Regions from separate parts of the Pseudoalteromonas sp. D15MCD-2 genome, predicted to be linked through region 1. Evidence: predicted binding sites of a transcription regulator. Region 1 holds the regulator's gene; each other region holds the start of a gene.
The links. The regulator FliA, encoded in region 1, starts transcription of late flagellar genes. The targets are predictions, from matches to a motif close to CTAAAGNTNNNNNNNNNNNNGCCGATA.
Positions count from the first base shown of each region.

Region 1 (4,953 bases):
TGAACCTTCGATACTGTTAACGTCAGGAATGTTAAGAACTGTGTTATCTCGCTTCGTTAAGTACACCATCCCAGGTTTAAGGGTGATGTCTTACCAAGAGGTACCAGACGAAAGACAGATTAAGATTGTCAGCTCAGTAGGCCAACAATAGGATAGTAAAGGGGTTGAACCATGAAAATTAAACGTTTTTTTGCTAAAGATATGCGCACAGCACTGAAAGAAGTGAAAGATGAACTAGGTGTTGATGCGGTTATTATGTCGAACAAAAAGCTTGCTAACGGCGTTGAAATCGTTGCAGCTGTTGATTACGACAAAGCAGCCCCGAAAGCCGAAGCTAAACCAGCAGTGGCACAATCAGCAGTGGCACAATCAGCAGTGGCACAATCAGCACCTGCTCCACAGCATAACTTTGTTAAACCTGAGCCAATGCGTGCTAAACCTGAGCCGCAAGCGAAAGTTGCTGATAGCCTACAAGCGTTACTTGAGCGTCAAGCCCCACGCCCTCGTTCGCCAGAGCTTGCGTCAATGTTTAGTCAATCTGGTATTGATACGAGTGAACACTATCAACCAAAAGAGCCAAGCTTTGAGCAGCAACAGCCTGAATATAAGCAAGCTCCTCGTTATCAACAGCAAGCAGCACCTCGTGTACAAACTCAAGCACATAGCTTAGGTTTTGATGACGACTTAGATTCTGGTTTTGATGATTTAGATTCACCAGCCGAGCACAAAAACTCAGCACCTGCGAATCAATCAGAAATGACGACCATGCGTGAAGAAATGAATGCGATTCGTCAATTACTTGAACACCAAGTATCTGGCTTAATGCAACAAGATATGGCACGCCGTGATCCGACTCGTGCATGTATGATTGACCGCTTAGCAGGTATGGGTATTGAACGTGATGTTGCAGAGCAAATGGCTTGTTTCATTCCTGACGACGTATCACGTCAACAAGCGTGGCAAGCACTTCTGCAAATGGTTGAAAACCAAATGCATACCACTAATAACGAAATTCTGCGTCAAGGCGGTGTATTTGCGTTAGTGGGTCCAACAGGCGTTGGTAAAACAACCACAGTTGCAAAATTAGCTGCACTGGGTGCACAAAAATATGGTGCTGATAAAGTGGCGTTGATCACCACTGATACCTACAGAATTGGTGCCTACGAACAATTGGCTACTTATGGTCGTATTATTGGCTGTGGTGTTAAGCAGGTAAAAGATGCGAATGAATTAGCTGAAGTGTTATACCATTTACGTAATAAGCGTCTAGTATTAATAGACACAGCGGGTATGAGCCAACGTGATTTACGTTTAACTGAGCAGTTAAATACCCTAATGCGTAATCAGCGTGTTGATATTCGTAGTTATTTAGTATTAAGTGCTACAGCACAGATAAATGTGTTGCAAGAAACCGTAAGACACTTTAAAAAGGTTCACCTAAGTGGCTGTATCTTCACTAAATTGGATGAATCTTTAAGTTTAGGTGAGATTATTAGCATAGCGATTCAAAATCGCCTGCCAATAGGGTATCTTACTAACGGTCAGCGCGTTCCTGAGGATATTCGCGTAGCGAATGCTGAAAAACTAGTGAAAAAAGCTGAACAATTGTATTTAAAACGAGCAAAAGCACAACATTCAAGACGTCAAGCAGTAGCGTCGAACACAGTAGGGATGTATGATTAACACAGTATTAGATCAAGCAAGCGGCCTGCGCAAAATGAATCAAAATAATAATAGTGGCGTTAAAGTTATCGCTGTTACTGGCGGTAAAGGTGGAGTGGGTAAAACCAACGTTTCACTCAATACCGCAATCGCATTAGGTCAGCAAGGAAATCGTGTATTAGTATTAGATGCCGATTTAGGTTTGGCAAACTGTGACGTAATGCTTGGCCTTCGTGTTGAACGTAATTTATCTCATGTTTTGTCAGGCGAGTGTGAGCTTGACGAAATTCTTGTTGAAGGCCCTGCGGGCATCAAAATTGTACCAGCGACGTCTGGTTCACAAAGTATGGTTGAATTAACGCCATCTGAGCATGCAGGCCTTATTCGCGCTTTTAGCGAGTTAAACACCGAATTTGATATATTAATTGTTGATACCGCCGCAGGTATTTCTGACATGGTATTAAGCTTTTCTCGTGCAGCCCAAGACGTTGTTGTGGTTGTATGCGATGAACCTACCTCAATTACTGATGCTTACGCACTTATTAAAGTGCTTAGCCGTGAGCATGGCGTATATAAATTTAAAATTGTTGCCAATATGGTGCGCAGTTTGCGTGAAGGGCAAGAATTATTTGCTAAACTTTCAAAAGTAACGGATCGTTTTTTAGATGTTTCAATGGAGTTGGTAGCAACCATTCCTTATGACGAGAACATGCGTAAATCTACGCGACGTCAAAAGGTGATTGTTGAATTATTCCCGAACTCACCGGCAGCGGTGGCGTTTAAAACATTAGCAACAAAAGCAGTTAAGTGGCCGATCCCTAATCAACCGTCTGGCCATTTAGAATTTTTTATTGAAAAACTAGTAAACGGCTAACTATGACAACATCGGTGAATAAAGCGATGGGATATCAATCAGCACAGAATTTAAATGCGATTGTCGAAAAACATGCCTCTTTAGTCAAAAAAGTGGCGTGCCATCTAATTGCTCGTTTACCTGCCAGTGTGCAACTCGATGATTTAATTCAATCAGGCATGATAGGCCTAATTGAAGCGTCAAAAAACTTTGATGCTAGCAAAGGTGCTAGTTTCGAAACCTTCGCTGGAATTCGTATTCGTGGTGCGATGTTAGACGAAATTCGTAGAGGTGACTGGGCGCCACGCTCAGTTCACCGAAATGCCCGCCTTGTGGCTGAAACCATTTCCGAATTAGAAAGCACGTTAAATCGTGAGCCCAAAGATACTGAAGTCGCTGAAAAACTTGATATTACGCTAGATGAGTACCATCATATTCTACATGATGTAAATTCGAGTAAAGTATTAGGTATTGAAGATTTAGGTGTAGATGAAGACGTCATCACACCAGTAGGTCAGGATTTAGGACTAGACAAACCGTTTAATAACGTTAAAAATGAGCGGTTTAACCAGTCTCTATTAACGGCTATCCAATCGTTACCAGAAAGAGATGCTCTCGTTTTGTCTTTGTACTACAACGACGAAATGAACTTAAAAGAAATAGGACACATACTCGATGTTAGCGAGTCGCGTGTGAGTCAAATACATGGTCAGGCGATGATTAAGCTCAAAGCAAAAATCAATGACTGGATTAATTAGTAGTAAGTAAATAAAGGTTCAAACCTCACCGGAGGATGTTTTGGATAAAAACATGAAAATTCTTGTTGTTGATGATTTTTCTACAATGAGACGTATCATTAAAAATCTATTAAGGGATTTAGGTTTTACCAATGTGCAGGAAGCTGACGACGGTTCAACAGCATTGCCAATGCTACAAAATCAAGAATTTGATTTTGTTGTAACAGATTGGAACATGCCTGGTATGCAAGGTATTGATTTGTTACGTGCAATTCGTGCTGATGATAGCCTTAAGCATATTCCTGTATTAATGGTGACAGCTGAAGCGAAAAAAGAACAAATTGTTGCTGCTGCTCAAGCAGGTGTTAATGGCTATATCGTTAAACCATTCACTGCTGCGACACTTAAAACCAAATTGGAAAAAGTGTTTGAACGTTTAGGTTAATCTAAGGGGAGAGGCTTATGTCAGCACTTGCTGCGCCTCAAATAAGTTTAGAGCAAGCTCGTCAACTTGTTGAGTATCTTGAAAATGGTGAACAAGAAAAAGCAGATAAGCTCATTCTTGACGCTGCATCAAAAGAACAATCAGAGTTGTTTGCTGAAGTCGGCAAATTGACGCGTCAGCTTCATGAAGCGTTAAAAAACTTTGACCTAGATACTCGTCTCACTGATTTAACTACCGACGCGATCCCAGACGCTAAGCAGCGCTTAAATTATGTTATGGAAATGACAGAAAGCGCCGCCAATAAAACCATGGATGCGGTTGAAGCAAGTTTACCAATAGCGCAACAACTTGCTGATGAAATTGCCGCAATCAAACCTACGTGGGATCGTTTAATGAACCGAGAAATTGAACTCGGTGAATTTAAATCGTTATGTCATAGCTTAGATAAGTTCATGAATAACTCGCATACCAAAACCGATGAGCTCCAAGGTTTGATGACTAATGTGCTGATGGCGCAGGATTATCAGGATTTAACCGGACAAGTTATTCGCCGTGTTATTGAGTTGGTGCGAGAGGTAGAAGACAGTTTAATTAATCTCTTAACTGTGTTTGGCAGTCAAGAAGATGGTCATCAACAACAAGAAAAACAGGCCATAGAAAAAGCACCTGCAACAAGTGACACACTAGCAGGTCCTGAAGGGCCAATTATTGATAAAGAGTCTCGCGATGATGTTGTCTCAGGACAAGATGAAGTCGATGATCTATTATCAAGTCTGGGCTTCTAAGAGGAGAGTAGCTGCATGAGCTTTGAAGTCGATGAAGATATATTACAGGATTTCCTTGTTGAAGCAGGAGAAATCTTAGAGCTTTTGTCAGAGCAATTAGTCGAGCTTGAAAACAACCCAGAAGACAAAGATCTATTAAACGCCATTTTTAGAGGCTTCCATACTGTTAAAGGTGGTGCAGGCTTCTTAAGTATGACTGAGCTTGTAGATGCGTGTCATGGTGCAGAGAATGTTTTCGATTTATTACGTCAAGGTGTACGCAGTGTAACACCAGAACTAATGGACGTAATTTTACAGGCTCTCGATACTATCAACGAAATGTTCGCTACGATTCAAAATCGCGAACAGCCAGAGCCTGCAGATCCAGCTCTATTAGAAGTCCTTCATAAATTAAGTCAGCCACCAACCGCAGAAGAGCTTGCAGGTGAAGACTTATCTGTAGCAGAGGATGTTGCAGTTGCACCTGAAGAA
Region 1 covers NZ_JBCFQE010000001.1:2,633,897-2,638,849, reverse strand. The annotation lists gene flhA (flagellar biosynthesis protein FlhA) at 1-151, shown strand, start outside; gene flhF (flagellar biosynthesis protein FlhF) at 172-1,683, shown strand; gene AADY36_RS12100 (MinD/ParA family ATP-binding protein) at 1,676-2,536, shown strand; gene AADY36_RS12095 (RNA polymerase sigma factor FliA) at 2,563-3,273, shown strand; gene cheY (chemotaxis response regulator CheY) at 3,314-3,697, shown strand; gene AADY36_RS12085 (protein phosphatase CheZ) at 3,715-4,482, shown strand; gene AADY36_RS12080 (chemotaxis protein CheA) at 4,498-4,953, shown strand, end outside.

Region 2 (4,953 bases), 2.3 Mb from region 1:
GAAACCGAAGTTTTACTTAACTCTCTGCTACGTTGTTCAGCATCTTTCGTTGCTGCCCGCCGTGTCAGTGGGGTCGCATTATAGGGAGATCCAAAAACAGATCAACACTTTTTTTCGATCTTTTTACTGTTCGCTCAAAAAGCGAACTAAATTTACCGAAAACAGCAAAAACGGTCGCTATTATGGCTGTTTTTTAAGCCAATATTCATAATTTAATGCAAATTTCATTGCTATGTTCATTTAACTCGTTAAGATAGCAAGTTCACAATGTTAAATTAATGTTTATTTCTTGTTTATTGGTAGATCAAAATGAAATTACCCGATCAAAAATCTTTTCTTTTCTCCGTTATTCTTGCTGTTTTAGGTTTTGTGGTTGTTAAGTTCGCACTTGCAAGCTTAGCTTTAGACCCAGCATTGCTATTTGGTGCAGGCTTATTAATTGGTGCTTTAGTTATTGCAGCACTTTCATCAGCGTCAAGTGAGGAGGCCGAAGTAAAAACAAAAACACTTTATGTTGGCAACCTACCTTATCGTGCTAATGAAGGTGTTGTTCGTGCTTTATTCGAAGAACAAGGCAAAGTTTTCAATGTACGTTTATTAAAAGATAAAAATACAGGTAAACGTCGTGGCTTTGGTTTTGTTGAAATGGCTGAAGCTGATGCAGATAAAGCAATCAATCAATTAAATGATAGCGAATTCCAACAACGTACTTTAAAAGTGCGTGAAGCAAAACAAAAACAAGAGAACGAAGCTAACAGCTTTCGTGAGGGATCTGATCAGTCAGCGTAATAAGCTCAACGCTTAATTGCGAATGACCAATAGGAGCCGTTGCATAATAGTGCAGCGGCTTTTTTTTATCTGTAGTAAGAGTAAAGCCTCGTAGAGCAATTAAACTTTCAACGCGCTTAGCAATCGCTTTGCCTGAGTCAATAAGGAAGATCTGTTGTTTATAGTAGTCACTAATCGCTCTGGCTAGTAATGGAAAGTGTGTACAGCCAAGTACCAATACATCTATATCTTCTGCTATCGCTAAATCACTCAATACATTCTCAAGCTTTGCTTCATTGATTTTCTGCGTATGAAATAGTGTTTCAGCAATTTCTACCAGCTCAGTTGAGCCATATAAGCTCACTTGTGTGTCTTGGCTATGATTACTAATTAAGTTTGCAGTATAGCGACTCTTGATGGTTGATGGTGTTGCCAGTAAACCAATATGTTTGCTGTTACTTATAGCGCAAGCGGGTTTTATCGCAGGTACTACCCCGACAACTTCTATATTTGTGTGCTGGCGAATAGTTTCTAAGGCAGAGGTAGAGGCGGTATTACACGCAATAACTAGGATATCAACGTTTAAGTTTGCTGTTTCGATAAACTGTAGTAGCGCAAAAAGGCGGGCTATGATCGTTTGCTGACTTTGCGCGCCATAAGGCAATAAAGCATTGTCCATAAAATAACTATAATCAGCATCTGGGATCAATACTTGGATCTGTTCAAGTACGGTTGTTCCACCTATACCAGAATCAAACACCATTATATGAACTGACAAACTGCTTACCTCGGATCATCAAAGGTCAGCAGTTTGCCATGCAGCTTTATAAAAAGAAAGAAAGGACTAAGCCTCTTCTTCTGTTGCCGAGCGAAGCTTATTCATTTGCTCAAACATTGCTTTGGTATAATCCACCAGCTTACTGACTTCTTCTTTATCTTGGTTTAACCATTGTAAGATGCCAGCCAGTTCATTTTGCAAACCAATGTCACCCGCTTTATTAAACGCCTGTTTCAAGTCGTCATTAAATGGCGCTATTTTCTCAGCAACTTCTTTTTCAGGGGCTGGTTTATATTCTTCATAGCCTTTAATCGCTGCTACTGTTTTGGTTTGTTTCAGATCCATCGTAAAGCCAACGAGTTGCTCGTTACCTAAGTTAAGCTCTTTAGCTTGTTCAAAGGCATCTTCTAATGAACCAGAGAAGAATGTTTCGCTAACACTCTGCAAATCTTCCATCAATTCATTGATAGCTTGCTGCTCTTGCTCATTTAAATCACCATTGACCGACATCGAGAATGATAAATCTCGTGATTGCGAAGACTCACTGACAAAGGCTTCGTTGTCGCCATTTTTGCTATAACTGCTTGCAGACTTACTTTCGTATGCATCAGCAAAGCTAATACTTACTTCGTCACCTTCAGCGGTGGTGAAAGTGTACTCTGCGTTATTACTTAAACTGATGTATTGAGCTTGGCTTACTGAAACCGCATTAGGTTTAGGATTGAACAAGTCTTCTTCTAATTCATCAATACCTTTAAAGATACCTTCTTTAGACTTTTCGATACCCTCTTCGATGTCATCGTTAAGAATACCTGACTCTTTAAGCTCATCATACGCATCGTCGATGCCCATTTGCACACCTTTACGTGCATCACCTAGCATGCCTTTGAGTTTTTCATCATCAGCACCATCGGCTTTTGCTTTACGAAGTGCGCCGCCAACAAAGTCGAGTACGTTTTTCACGATCTCTTCAAAGTCGAACAAGGGTTTATCTTTTTTCTCTTCGGCTTTAGGTAAACCTAGTGCCTCAGCAAGTTTATCATCAAGAACTTTTGCCGCGAGCTCTCTGCCGCGTTGCTGATAACTATCTTGACGATTTTGAATGGTAGGCTGCTGCAGTGCCTGTTTACCATTGTATTTATTCACATTTGTATTAGGCATATAGCCTAGGTTGCCAATTTTCATGATCCGACTCCATGTTATGGTTAACTCATTATCGGCCAAAAACCACAAAACTTAAGTTTTTTGTATAAAAAAACGACACTAAAATAAATAACAAAACTAGACAAATCCTCAGCGCTCCCTACAATAGCGCCGTTATAAAGCTAAGAGATAAAAGGTAATCAGCCATGGCGGTTATAAAAATTGATACAACTCAATACGATGCACAATTGAGTGAGAAAGAGCAGCGCATCACCTCACAGTTTCGACGTTTTGGGGTCGAAAAATTAGAAGTGTTCAGCTCTGATCCTATTCATTACCGCCAACGTGCAGAGTTTCGTGTTTGGCATGAAGGTGAAGACCTGTTTCACATCATGTTTGATCAACAAACTAAAGAAAAGATCCGCGTTGATGAGTTTGACCCTGCAGCACCTTTAGTGGGTGAAGTGATGCAAGCGATGATCGAAAACTTAAAAGGCAATGAAGTTCTGCGCCGTAAGCTGTTTCAAATCGATTACCTTTCAAGCTTAAGTGGTGAGATCCTTGTTAGCTTGTTGTATCACAAACAACTAGATGAGCAGTGGCTACAAGCAATTAAAGAGCTTAAAGCAAAACTGAGCACACAGTTTAAGATTGATTTTATTGGTCGTGCTCGTAAGCAAAAAGAAGTGATTGGTAATGACTATGTTATCGAGCGTTTAAACGTAAACGGTAAAGAGCTTATTTATCAACAAGTCGAAAATAGCTTTACGCAACCGAATGCTAAAGTAAACATCAAGATGCTAGAGTGGGCACAAGCCCTTTGCCAACCACTCAATAATGACTTACTGGAGTTATATTGTGGGAATGGTAACTTTTCGATTGCTCTTGCAGGCTCATTCGACCGCGTATTAGCCACTGAGATTTCAAAATCATCGGTTTACTCAGCGCAATACAATATCGCACAGAACAAGGTTGAGAACTTAGATATCATTCGTATGTCGAGTGAAGAGTTCACCCAAGCAATGAAAGGCGAACGTACTTTCTCTCGTTTAGATGGTATAGACCTGAAAAGCTATAACTGCCAAACAATTTTAGTGGATCCACCACGTGCAGGCATGGACACGCTAACGTGTGACCTAGTTGCGAACTACGACAATATTATTTATATCTCGTGTAACCCAGATACCTTAGAGCGTGACCTTGATCACTTATGCAAAACCCATGAAGTAAAACGTTTTGCGATTTTTGACCAATTCCCTTACACCCACCACATCGAATCAGGTGTGTTTTTACAACGTAAATAAAATCAATCTGCCAGCGCAGCAAATAGCGCTGGCAACTGCTGCTCGCTGTATACAGCTATATTATTGTCGGTTAACAGCTTTGCAGTTAATCCCATCCCTGAAATTTTCTTTCCTGAATGACTACCATCGTAAATAGTATTGCGACCACATGAAGGGCTTGATTCTTTTAACAGCGCATAGCGAATGCCCTGCTTTTTGCAAAGCTTAAGTGCTTGTTCTGCGCCATAAGCAAACTGTACTGTGACATCTTGTGCATCTTTGGTAAGTACTCTACCCGCTTTGATTTCTGCAGGCGGCCTTGGTGTAGGTAAGCCACCAGCTACTTCAGGGCAGAATGCAACGAGCCTTCCTTGCTGTTTAAGAGTTTCTAAACCAGGATGGAGTAAATTTTGCGATTGCCCGTCATAACGAACAGGATTTCCTAACAAACAGCTTGAAACTAATAGTTTTTGCATTTGCTTTACCAACAAAAAAGCTCCGCGAACGGAGCTTTCTATTAAATTCAACTAACTAAGCTTATTTATCAGCTAGGTAGTTAATTAAGTCTGCCATGCTCTTCGCATCGCTAATACCTGAATCCGCACCTAGGATTACACGGTATTTACCATTAACAATAAAAGTTGGAACGCCTTTTAAAGCACCTTTTTGTTGGTAATATTCTTGGTCGCGTTTCATCTTAGACGCCATAGTACGTACAGAGAAGCTGTTGTAGTACTTATCAAAATCTTCAGCCGACACACCTTGTGAAACAAAGATGTCTTTCATATCAGCTAGTTCGTTAATACGAGCACGCTTACCGTGAATATGATTAAACACAGCGGCTACTAACGCGTCTTTCTGTGGTAACACATTAGCCGTCGCATAACCTTGCGCTAAGATAGTCTGAATTTCTGGGTCACGAGGACCTGAAAAATCAACATGACTCTTTTTGAATTTAACGCCATCTTTAAGAAGTGTTTT
Region 2 covers NZ_JBCFQE010000001.1:350,688-355,640, reverse strand. The annotation lists gene AADY36_RS01585 (RNA recognition motif domain-containing protein) at 310-789, shown strand; gene murI (glutamate racemase) at 752-1,546, opposite strand; gene AADY36_RS01575 (DUF5610 domain-containing protein) at 1,613-2,731, opposite strand; gene trmA (tRNA (uridine(54)-C5)-methyltransferase TrmA) at 2,896-3,993, shown strand; gene AADY36_RS01565 (DUF523 domain-containing protein) at 3,996-4,448, opposite strand; gene AADY36_RS01560 (thiol:disulfide interchange protein DsbA/DsbL) at 4,510-4,953, opposite strand, start outside.
Region 2: the regulator FliA is predicted to act here: its motif matches at 2,761-2,787, upstream of AADY36_RS01575 (DUF5610 domain-containing protein).

Region 3 (4,953 bases), 360 kb from region 1:
TTGGCGCTTCAATGATCTGGGAAGCAGAAAAGTCAGGTGTATTAACCAAAGAAAAAGAGTTAATCGAACCGACTTCAGGTAACACAGGTATCGCCCTTGCGTTCGTAGCAGCTTCTCGTGGCTATAAGCTAACCCTGACTATGCCTAACACAATGAGCTTAGAGCGTCGTAAATTGTTAAAAGCCTTAGGTGCTAACCTAGTTTTAACTGATGGCGCTAAAGGTATGAATGGCGCGATTGAAAAAGCAAAAGAAATTCAAGCCAGTGAGCCTGAAAAATACATTCTTTTACAACAGTTCGAAAACCCAGCTAACCCGAAAATTCACTTTGAAACAACGGGCCCTGAAATCTATGAAGCAATGGACGGTAAAATCGATATCTTCGTAGCGGGTGTTGGTACAGGTGGTACTATTACAGGTGTTAGCCGTTACCTTAAACTAGAAAAAGGGTTAAATGTACAATCAGTTGCTGTTGAACCAACTAACTCACCAGTTATTAGCCAAACCTTAGCTGGTGAAGAAGTTAAACCGGGCCCTCATAAAATCCAAGGTATCGGTGCAGGCTTCATCCCTGGCAACCTTGATTTAGAAGTTGTGGACGCTGCAGAGCAAGTATCAAATGAAGATGCGATTGCTATGGCTCATGAACTAATGAAAAACGAAGGGATTTTAGTGGGTATTTCTTCTGGTGCTGCAGTAGTTGCGGCAAAACGCCTTGCTGAAAAACCTGAAAACGCAGACAAGAACATTGTGGTAATTTTACCAAGTGCGACTGAGCGTTACTTATCTAGCCCATTATTTGCTGAAGAGTTCAGCGATAAAGAGCTTGTTCAGTAACCACTAAGAATCTCTTAGTTGTTAAAAAAGGATGCAAACACGCATCCTTTTTTATTATCTACAATAAATAAAACCAATAATTTTACCGAGTTAACTTTACATCATGCTCATTTAGTCACACACTTAATTTTAAGTTCACTCGTAAAACTACAACAATGAAAAATATACTTTTAACTATTATCCTTCTAAGTAGCAGCATTCTTTTCGGTTGCGGTTCTGAAGACGCACCAAAGGGCGAAAAAAACACCCCAGGTAATGTAGCGACTCTCTATTTTGATGCTTTATACAACCAAAACGATTTAAATCTTGCGATGGAATATGCCACGCCTAAAATGGCGAGAATTATGAAATCTTATGGCACCGCTGGGCAGTTCGCACGTAACCTGGTTAATATGCAATACGATGAAGTGGTGATTGAAGTCGATATGACTAACATGAGTCTACGCGAACAATATGGCGATAAAGCTAACATCAATTTGATTTTTACGGGTTATTTTAATGGTAAGAAAATTGATGATATGCGCAGTGTGAAAATGATGCGTAAAAAAGGCAAGTGGTACATTGAAAAAATTAATGCCGATCCATTTGCGCGATAATTAATTACGAAAACTAAAAAAGGGCCTGAAGGGCCCTTTTTTTTGAAAGAGTATTACTGCAGAACAGTATGGATATTACTCTTCGTCAAACTCTTGATGTTGACGCTGTGCAGGACGCGCTAAGATTTCAACGTAAAACGATGTAAGCTGTTTTGCTTCGATATCGCTAATACATTTATTAATCTCTGCCACGTGAACGACATTGGCCTCATCCGCTGATTCACCAAACTTACAGTCAAACGCCCAATAGTCGGCGCCTGCTGGGAGTGTTTTATTACGCTCACGTTTTAAGTATTTTTTTACTTCGTGCTTGGCTGCATCAACCATACGAGGATATTTAATTTTCTCGTGGTTTAGCGTGAATGTTTTCTTCATTATAGTCCTAGTAACTTGGTTCAATGACAATGGCATAAAGCCATAGACTGCTATTATAACAAGCACATCTTAATTTAGCTGTACTTTTTGCAGTTTTACTTAAATATAAGTCTATTCTTAGCTTATTCTTAGTGTATTCGAAGTCTATGACATTTCGATTAAGCCACTTATACCTAAGCTGTAGCTAAATGAAGAGGTTGATGTATCGCCTCGTCAGTAAGGCTATCATAAAATGCAGCTGCATCGATTTGTGGGCGCTCAACGGGTTTATTTTTTTCATAAAAGCGTTTTCTAACTGCAGGCTCACAGTTATCAATCACTTCTAGCGGCACATGTTGCTTATCATCACGAACATTCAGTGGCTCTGGGTTTAAACAATGACGTAATCTGATGTCTGATAAACCACCTTGCAATAGTCTAAGTGCATTTTCTTGCCCAATCAGCATATCAAACTGTTCGGGAGCTAATGGTTGTGTGGGGCCTGCACCTAACTCGGTGCGCAAAGCAGATTCAGATACTTCAGGGTTGCTTAATTCAGTTTTTGGCAGGTGAAACTGGCTAAAATCGAGCGCATCATGAGAAAGCATAGCTAGTAATAAAGCAAATTCTCCAGAGCGGTGCTCGTGAACACTTTTATTTAGACGATTATCGAGTTGGCTCTCTGTGAGCAACAAATCATCAATTTGCATAGTCTTTAGCCAAATAGTTTCTTGATTAACCAGTTATCGGCATTTATGCATTTTTCTTTAGTTTTTTTCTTTACTTAAATAATAAGTTTGCTATTATCAGCGCCGTTGCATTGGAGGGGTTCCCGAGCGGCCAAAGGGATCAGACTGTAAATCTGACGGCTCAGCCTTCGCTGGTTCGAATCCAGCTCCCTCCACCACTTTCCTTCTTAGAAAAGTGGGGCCAAATGCAATAGTAAAAATTTGTGTGGAGGGGTTCCCGAGCGGCCAAAGGGATCAGACTGTAAATCTGACGGCTCAGCCTTCGCTGGTTCGAATCCAGCTCCCTCCACCACTCTTTACTCTTTCTAGCTTTACTCTTTCTAGCTTTACTCTTTCTAGCTTTACTCTTTCTAGCTTTACTCTTTCTAGCTTTACTCTTTCTAGCTTTACTCTTTCTAGCTTTACTCTTTCTAGCTTTACTCTTTCTAGCTTTACTCTTTCTAGCTTTACTCTTTCTAGCTTTACTCTTTCTAGCTTTACTCTCGCTAACTTTACTCTCGCTAACTTTACTCTCGCTAACTTTACTCTCGCTAACTTTACTCTCGCTAACTTTACTCTCGCTAACTTTACTCTCGCTAACTTTACTCTCGCTAACTTTACTCTCGCTAACTTTACTCTCGCTAACTTTACTCTCGCTAACTTTACTCTCGCTAACTTTACTCTCGCTAACTTTACTCTCGCTAACTTTACTCTCGCTAACTTTACTCTCGCTAACTTAAGCTACCAACTCAAACTACTTCCATTTGCTTTTAACCATTGCTCGGCTTTTTTATAATTTGGATAAAACTGGTTCACACGTTGCCAAAACTTAGCGCTATGGTTCATATGTAAAAGATGCGCAAGCTCATGTACAACCACATAATCAATCACCCAGGTTGGCGCACTTGCTAAATGTAAATTAAAAGTCAGCTCGCGGCGTTTATTACAACTGCCCCAACGACGTTTATAATGTTGAATTTTAAGCTTTGTCGGTAATGTTTCTGACATCTGCAAACAATAATCATGAACACGCATTTCAATATAGCTTTCAAGCTTTTCATGTAAAAACTGCTCAAGCAAAGCTAGGTAGTTAGCTTCTTGATGTTTGACGCGTGATGATATTGATAAGGTAAGCTGAGACTGTGCATCTTGTTGCCACATGCTTTTCGGGCCTTTAGCGAATACTATCGGCACGTTTTGCCCAAACAACTTAATAGTGGCGTTTACTAATGGTAGTTGACGGCGTTCAGCATGAATGGATTGTTTTGCTATTTGTTCAGCGACCCAATCTTGCTTGGTCTTTAGCCAAGCATCTATTTCAGTTTGTGGAACATAAAAAGGCGCATAAACGGTCAATTTCTGCTTGGCAACTTTAATTGCGACGGTTGTTCTGCGCTTACTACGCTTTAGGGTGTAATCCAACAAAGGTCAGCCAATTCGATTAATAAAAATAAGAGATTCCATTTTACCCTGCTAAATAGCTGCTAATCTATAAAGATGACTCAAAAATAAGTTTTCACCTTTATGCCTGACAAACCATGTTGTAGTTATACCTCACCAACAGGTAACAAGTGCCAAGAAACAGATATGGGCTCTGGATTTTGCTTTTGGCATGATAGTAAATTTGATAAATCAGGGCTAGATCTAACCCAAAAATTAGAGCGCTATGCAAAAAAAGGTGGCTTATTAGAAGGCCTGCAATTGCAAAGAGCGAACCTTTCAGGACTTAACTTAATAAAGCAGGATGACGAAGAAGGTTATGATCTCTCCTATTGTAATTTTTATCGTGCGAATTTAACGGGCGCTCACCTATTTAATAATAAAATCGCCAATGCTTCATTAATGAAAGCTAATTTACATAGCGCGAGTTTGCATTACTGTGATTTAAAAAATACCAACTTACTAGGTATTAAGCTCAACGACAGCAGAATTGATAATATCGAATTGGGTAACCAATTATTACAAGAAGCGGCTGCATTTAAAGCTCGTAAAAATAAGCAGCATGATGAAGCACGAGACTTATTTGAGCAATCTGAAGAAATATATCGCAATTTAAGAAAAGCCTCTGAACATCAAGGGCTTTTTGAGCTCGCCGGTAACTTCACCTACAAAGAATTAAGAATGCGTCATGCGCAATACCGAAAAGGCTCAACCAAGCAAATTACTTCTAGCTTTATAGATATGTTATGTGGTTATGGCGAAAAGCCCGAAAATGTCATTCGCTTTAGTCTGTCACTCATTATTTGCTGTGCATTTTGTTATTTCTTATTCGGGGTTAGTTATCAAGATTCTGTGATGCAACTGAGCTTTGAAAACTCATTTCAAAGCAATTTGTCGGCCTTACTGAATAGTTTTTATTTCAGCGTGGTGACTTTTACAACGCTTGGCTATGGTGACATTACGCCAATAGGTTTTTCGAGGTTAATCGCAGCCATAGAA
Region 3 covers NZ_JBCFQE010000001.1:2,278,100-2,283,052, forward strand. The annotation lists gene cysK (cysteine synthase A) at 1-836, shown strand, start outside; gene AADY36_RS10435 (hypothetical protein) at 992-1,432, shown strand; gene AADY36_RS10440 (DUF6172 family protein) at 1,508-1,807, opposite strand; gene AADY36_RS10445 (VC2046/SO_2500 family protein) at 1,981-2,496, opposite strand; tRNA gene AADY36_RS10450 (tRNA-Tyr) at 2,609-2,693, shown strand; tRNA gene AADY36_RS10455 (tRNA-Tyr) at 2,743-2,827, shown strand; partial or broken gene AADY36_RS20865 (pentapeptide repeat-containing protein) at 2,791-3,027, opposite strand; partial or broken gene AADY36_RS20870 (pentapeptide repeat-containing protein) at 3,032-3,310, shown strand; gene AADY36_RS10460 (M48 family metallopeptidase) at 3,256-3,936, opposite strand; gene AADY36_RS10465 (ion channel) at 4,039-4,953, shown strand, end outside.
Region 3: the regulator FliA is predicted to act here: its motif matches at 2,531-2,557, upstream of AADY36_RS10445 (VC2046/SO_2500 family protein).